Regions from separate parts of the Sinobaca sp. H24 genome, predicted to be linked through region 1. Evidence: a T-box and tRNA genes for the amino acid it is inferred to sense, from the RefSeq annotation. Region 1 holds a T-box; the other holds one or more tRNA genes.
The links. A T-box is a leader RNA that pairs with one kind of tRNA and senses whether it is charged. The one in region 1 lies ahead of ileS (isoleucine--tRNA ligase), so its partner is inferred to be a tRNA-Ile.

Region 1 (3,412 bases):
TAAAGGAGAGAAATAATGGCGCAAATTGGAGCAATTTTAGCTGCAGGAATGCAGATCTATTCATTTATCGTACTAGCTTATATTCTTATGTCGTGGTTTCCCAATGCCCGGGAAACATCCATCGGCCAGTTTATAGGATCCATCGTGGAACCTTTTCTGGAGCCGTTCCGCCGCGTGATTCCACCGCTTGGAATGTTTGATATTTCTCCACTAGTGGCTCTGCTCGTATTAAATATGGCAAGCCGCGGTGTTCAAGCGTTATTTATGTAAAAGGAGCATCTATGGACTATTCTGAGCATTTTCGAAAAGAAGAACACCCCTTCATCGAGCAGGTGCGGGATTGGAAGCAGGCAGTAGAGACGTATTATGAAACTAAGCTGACAGATTTTCTTGATCCACGTGAACAGGATCTGCTCGCGATGATCATCGGTAAAGATGAAACCGTACGTTATCAGTTTCATGGAGGAGCCAATGGGGCTGAACGAAAAAGAGCCTGTATTTATCCTTTTTATGAAGAAATAACAGAAGACTCGTTTCATTTAGCTTTATACGAAGTTTCCTATCCCGCCAAGTTTGTAACCCTCCGCCACCCCGATATACTGGGGACGCTTACGGGTCTTGGCATTAAAAGAGAAAAATATGGGGATATTATAGCCGGTGAAGGGTTTTTTCACTGTGTGGTAAGCGAAGAAGTCAGCCTGTACCTGGAAATGAATCTGACTAAAGCCGGCAATGCACCGGTGCAGGTCGAGAGAAAGCCGCTGCAGGATGCATTGGAAGCAGAGGAAAGCTGGGAGGAGGTAAGCTCCACGATTACTTCTTTCAGGCTTGATGTCCTTATTGCTGAAATGTACGGCGTTTCCAGAAGCAAAGCGCTTCCTTATATTGAAAAAGAAAAAGTAAAAGTAAATTGGAAGACCATTACCCAGCCGGCTTATCAGGTTGCCCCCGGCGATTATGTATCCGTGCGGGGCATGGGACGGCGGAAGATTTTAAGTAATGAAGGATTGACGAAAAAAGGACGATATCGTTTGCAGTACGGAAAAAAGAAAGACCAATAAACGACAGCAGAGGTGAAGCCAGTGCCAATTACTCCTTTAGATATCCATAATAAAGAGTTTACAAAAGGATTCCGCGGCTATGATGAAGATGAGGTTAATGAGTTTTTTGGATCAGGTAATTAAAGATTTTGAAGCTGCTATCCGTGAAAAAAATGAATGGCAGACAAAAGCAGAAGATCTGGAAGAACGTGTAGAACACTTCTCCGCTATTGAAGATACGCTGAATAAGTCGATTATGGTTTCCCAGGAAACGGCAGAAGAAGTAAGAAAAAGCTCCAATAAAGAATCCCAGCTGATCATTCAGGAAGCGGAGAAAAACGCGGATCGTCTGATTAACGACGCATTGAGCCGTACAAAGAAAATGGAATTGGAAATGCAGGAGTTGAAAAAGCAGGCCAGCGTATACCGGATGAGGTTTAAAATGCTTGTCGAGGCCCAGATGAATCTCTTACATAGCGAAGAATGGGAAGATATTGCGAAGGAAACGCCTGCAGCAGAGACGGATCGAAATATTGACTAACCGGATTTTCTGAATTATACTTTCTACACAACATATTAAAAAACGAAGACAGGGACATACTTTATCGTACGCCGTCTGGACAGCGAGCTGTGACATGGTGAAAGCACAGTACAATGGCAGGTAAAGACATCACCCTGTAGTTCCGATACTGAAATAAAAGTAGGTACCGGCGGTTGTTTACCGTTATACAAACCCAAAGTGGCTGTGTTTTTTCAGCTATTAGGGTGGTACCGCGAGCCTTCTCGTCCCTATCGGATCGAGAGGGCTTTTTTGTGTGTCTGGATGATGTATCCGTATATTGAAACTTTTAAAAAGAGCTTACAAGTAAATGAATGGGGGAAATAAAATGAGTTACAAAGAAACACTTCTCATGCCGAAAACGGCGTTTCCAATGCGCGGCAATCTGCCGAACCGGGAGCCGGAAAGACAAAAAGAATGGGAAAGCGAAAACATGTATCAAAAAGTACAGGAACGCACAGCCGGACGTCCGTTATTTGTGCTCCATGATGGACCGCCGTATGCAAACGGAGATATCCATATGGGTCATGCCCTGAATAAAGTATTAAAGGATTTCATCGTCCGCTACAAATCCATGTCCGGGTTTCATGCCCCTTATGTGCCGGGCTGGGATACCCACGGTCTTCCGATTGAAACGGCATTAACAAAAAACAAAAAAGTAAACCGGAAAAAAATGTCGGTGGCAGAATTCCGTCAGGCCTGTGAAGACTACGCGTTAAAGCAGGTGGACCGCCAGCGCGAGCAGTTTAAAAGACTCGGCGTACGCGGAGACTGGGATAATCCGTATATTACGCTCACGAATGACTACGAAGCCCAGCAGATTAAAGTATTTGGAGAAATGGCCAAGCGTGGTTATATCTACAAAGGCAAAAAGCCGGTCTATTGGTCACCTTCTTCCGAATCAGCTCTGGCCGAAGCGGAAATTGAATACCATGATAAAAAATCAGCATCTATTTACGTCACGTTTGATGTAAAGGACGGCAAAAATATTCTGGACGGGGACGAAAAGTTTCTTATCTGGACCACGACTCCCTGGACCATCCCGGCAAACCTTGCGATTGCTGTTCATCCGGAGCTGACGTATGTTTCGGTCAGGCAGAATGATAAAAAATATATCGTAGCTGAAGGCCTGTTGGAGCAGCTGAAAACCGAGCTGGAATGGGAAGAGGCTGAAACGCTCCGCACGTTTAAAGGAGAAGAGCTTGAGCATGTAATGACAAGCCACCCTATTTATGGAAGAGACTCTCTTGTTATTCTGGGTGATCATGTAACACTGGATGCTGGTACAGGCTGTGTCCATACAGCGCCCGGGCACGGGGAGGATGACTATGTAGTAGGTCAGCAGTATGGCCTGGAAGTTCTCTGTCCAGTAGATGATAAAGGGTATTTCACGGATGAGGCGCCCGGTTTTGAAGGACTTTTCTATGATGAAGCAAACAAGCAGATCACTCAAAAGCTTGATGAATTAAATGCTCTGGAAAAACTGAACTTTTTCAAGCACTCCTATCCGCATGACTGGCGTACAAAAAACCGGTTATTTTCCGGGCTACTGCTCAGTGGTTCGCTTCTATTAAAGACTTTAGGGAACAGCTGCTCGAAGAAGTAAAAAATGTAACGTGGCTTCCTGAATGGGGAGAAACAAGACTATTTAATATGGTTCGTGACCGCGGGGACTGGTGTATTTCCAGACAGCGGGCATGGGGCGTTCCAATTCCCGTGTTTTACGGAGAAGACGGTGTGGAAATTGTGACAGACGAAACGATTTCCCACGTATCGGATTTATTTAGAAAGCACGGCTCCAATATCTGGTTTG
Region 2 (3,412 bases), on a different contig from region 1:
GGTGAGTAACACGTGGGCAACCTGCCCTTCAGACGGGGATAACTCCGGGAAACCGGAGCTAATACCCGATAATCAAGCCGATCTCCTGATCGGCTTGTAAAAGCATGGTCTTCGGACCATGCACTGGGGATGGGCCCGCGGCGTATTAGCTAGTTGGAGAGGTAATGGCTCCCCAAGGCGACGATACGTAGCCGACCTGAGAGGGTGATCGGCCACACTGGGACTGAGACACGGCCCAGACTCCTACGGGAGGCAGCAGTAGGGAATCATCCGCAATGGACGAAAGTCTGACGGTGCAACGCCGCGTGAGTGATGAAGGTTTTCGGATCGTAAAGCTCTGTTGTGAGGGAAGAACAAGGGCGGTTCTAACAGGGCCGCCCCCTGACGGTACCTCACCAGAAAGCCCCGGCTAACTACGTGCCAGCAGCCGCGGTAATACGTAGGGGGCAAGCGTTGTCCGGAATTATTGGGCGTAAAGCGCGCGCAGGCGGTTCTTAAGTCTGATGTGAAAGCCCACGGCTCAACCGTGGAGGGTCATTGGAAACTGGAGAACTGGAATGCAGAAGAGGAGAGTGGAATTCCACGTGTAGCGGTGAAATGCGTAGATATGTGGAGGAACACCAGTGGCGAAGGCGGCTCTCTGGTCTGTTATTGACGCTGAGGCGCGAAAGCGTGGGGAGCAAACAGGATTAGATACCCTGGTAGTCCACGCCGTAAACGATGAGTGCTAGGTGTTAGGGGTTTCGATGCCCTTAGTGCCGAAGCTAACGCATTAAGCACTCCGCCTGGGGAGTACGGCCGCAAGGCTGAAACTCAAAAGAATTGACGGGGGCCCGCACAAGCGGTGGAGCATGTGGTTTAATTCGACGCAACGCGAAGAACCTTACCAGGTCTTGACATCTTTTGCTACTTCTGGAGACAGAAGGTTCCCCTTCGGGGGACAAAATGACAGGTGGTGCATGGTTGTCGTCAGCTCGTGTCGTGAGATGTTGGGTTAAGTCCCGCAACGAGCGCAACCCTTAATCTTAGTTGCCAGCATTCAGTTGGGCACTCTAAGGTGACTGCCGGTGACAAACCGGAGGAAGGTGGGGACGACGTCAAATCATCATGCCCCTTATGACCTGGGCTACACACGTGCTACAATGGATGGTACAGAGGGATGCGAAACCGCGAGGTGGAGCCAATCTCGCAAAGCCATTCTCAGTTCGGATTGCAGGCTGCAACTCGCCTGCATGAAGCCGGAATCGCTAGTAATCGTGGATCAGCATGCCACGGTGAATACGTTCCCGGGCCTTGTACACACCGCCCGTCACACCACGAGAGTTTGCAACACCCGAAGTCGGTGAGGTAACCCTTTGGGAGCCAGCCGCCGAAGGTGGGGCAGATGATTGGGGTGAAGTCGTAACAAGGTATCCCTACCGGAAGGTGGGGATGGATCACCTCCTTTCTACGGAGCTTTGATTCGTGGATCGACCCCGGACCGCCGGTCCGGGTGCGCGCAGTTGTTTTCATTCCATTTTGAGAGGACAATTTTGTTCTGAAGTTTGTTCTAATATTAATTATAGGATGGGCCTGTAGCTCAGCTGGTTAGAGCGCACGCCTGATAAGCGTGAGGTCGGTGGTTCGAGTCCACTCAGGCCCACCATCATAAATTAATAGATATTATGGGGCCTTAGCTCAGCTGGGAGAGCGCCTGCCTTGCACGCAGGAGGTCAGCGGTTCGATCCCGCTAGGCTCCACCATAAAAAATAAGAACAAGAGCATATGGTAATACCATATTGTGCTCTCTATTGGTTCCTTGAAAACTGGATAGCGACAACGAAACAAAAAACCAAGCAAGCCCTGCATATGCAGGCGCCAGCTGTTTTTTTACGGAAAAACGGTTAAGTAAGAAAGGGCGCACGGTGGATGCCTTGGCACTAGGAGCCGATGAAGGACGCGACGAACGGCGATACGCCCCGCGGAGCTGTAAGTGAGCTGTGAGGCGGGGATGTCCGAATGGGGGAACCCACTATCGTTAATCCGATAGTATTTCTACCTGAACACATAGGGTAGATAAAGGCAGACCTGGGGAACTGAAACATCTTAGTACCCAGAGGAAGAGAAAGCAAATGCGATTTCCTGAGTAGCGGCGAGCGAAACGGAATCAGCCCAAACCAGGATGCTTGCATCCTGGGGTTGTAGGACACTCCATCGGAGTTATCAAGATCAGCGATAGGCGAAGCGGCCTGGAAAGGCCCGCAGGATACGGTAACAGCCCGGTAGCCGAAATCGCTGATCCTCCGGAGTGGATCCTGAGTACGGCGGGACACGAGAAATCCCGTCGGAATCCGGGAGGACCATCTCCCAAGGCTAAATACTCCCTAGTGACCGATAGTGAACCAGTACCGTGAGGGAAAGGTGAAAAGCACCCCGGAAGGGGAGTGAAACAGATCCTGAAACCGTGTGCCTACAAGTAGTCGAAGCCCGTTTATGGGTGACGGCGTGCCTTTTGTAGAATGAACCGGCGAGTTACGATCGTATGCCAGGTTAAGCCGAAGAGGCGGAGCCGCAGCGAAAGCGAGTCTTCAACGGCGTATTAGTATGCGGTCGTAGACCCGAAACCGGGTGATCTACCCATGTCCAGGGTGAAGGTAGGGTAACACCTACTGGAGGCCCGAACCCACGCAAGTTGAAAATTGCGGGGATGAGGTGTGGGTAGCGGTGAAATGCCAATCGAACTCGGAGATAGCTGGTTCTCCCCGAAATAGCTTTAGGGCTAGCCTCGGATAGAGTCCTGGAGGTAGAGCACTGATTGGACGAGGGGCCCTTCCGGGTTACCGAATTCAGTCAAACTCCGAATGCCAGAGACTTGTTGTCCGGGAGTCAGACTGCGAGTGCTAAGATCCGTAGTCGAGAGGGAAACAGCCCAGACCACCAGCTAAGGTCCCTAAATCCGCATTAAGTGGAAAAGGATGTGGAGTTGCTTAGACAACTAGGATGTTGGCTTAGAAGCAGCCACCATTGAAAGAGTGCGTAATAGCTCACTAGTCGAGTGACTCTGCGCCGAAAATGTACCGGGGCTAAATGCGGTACCGAAGCTGTGGAGGATCCCCCTTGGGGGATCGTGGTAGGGGAGCGTTCCAGGGGCCGTAAAGCCAGACCGTGAGGACTGGTGGAGCGCCTGGAAGTGAGAATGCCGGTATGAGTAACGAAAAGAAGGGTGAGAATCCCTTCCGTCGAAAACCCAAGGTTTCCTGAGGAAGGTTCGTCCGCTCAGGGTTAGTCGGGTCCTAAGCCGAGGCCGAAAGGCGTAGGCGATGGAAAACAGGTTTAAATTCCTGTACCACCTCCTTTCCATTTGAGCAATGGGGGGACGCAGGAAGGTAGGGCAAGCGTGCTGCTGGATATGCACGTCCAAGCCGTTAGGCCG

Region 2: it has a tRNA-Ile gene. The T-box ahead of ileS (isoleucine--tRNA ligase) is inferred to sense a tRNA for this amino acid. The anticodon was not compared.

Annotation. Positions count from the first base shown of each region.
Region 1 covers NZ_JALBWT010000010.1:159,602-163,013, reverse strand. Annotated here, with positions in the region: gene MMY81_RS14985 (cell division protein SepF) at 1-3, shown strand, start outside; gene MMY81_RS14980 (YggT family protein) at 16-270, shown strand; gene MMY81_RS14975 (YlmH family RNA-binding protein) at 282-1,061, shown strand; partial or broken gene MMY81_RS14970 (DivIVA domain-containing protein) at 1,083-1,581, shown strand; T-box leader at 1,618-1,834, shown strand; partial or broken gene ileS (isoleucine--tRNA ligase) at 1,928-3,412, shown strand, end outside.
Region 2 covers NZ_JALBWT010000012.1:16,287-19,698, reverse strand. Annotated here, with positions in the region: rRNA gene MMY81_RS16040 (16S ribosomal RNA) at 1-1,447, shown strand, start outside; tRNA gene MMY81_RS16035 (tRNA-Ile) at 1,569-1,645, shown strand; tRNA gene MMY81_RS16030 (tRNA-Ala) at 1,667-1,742, shown strand; rRNA gene MMY81_RS16025 (23S ribosomal RNA) at 1,882-3,412, shown strand, end outside.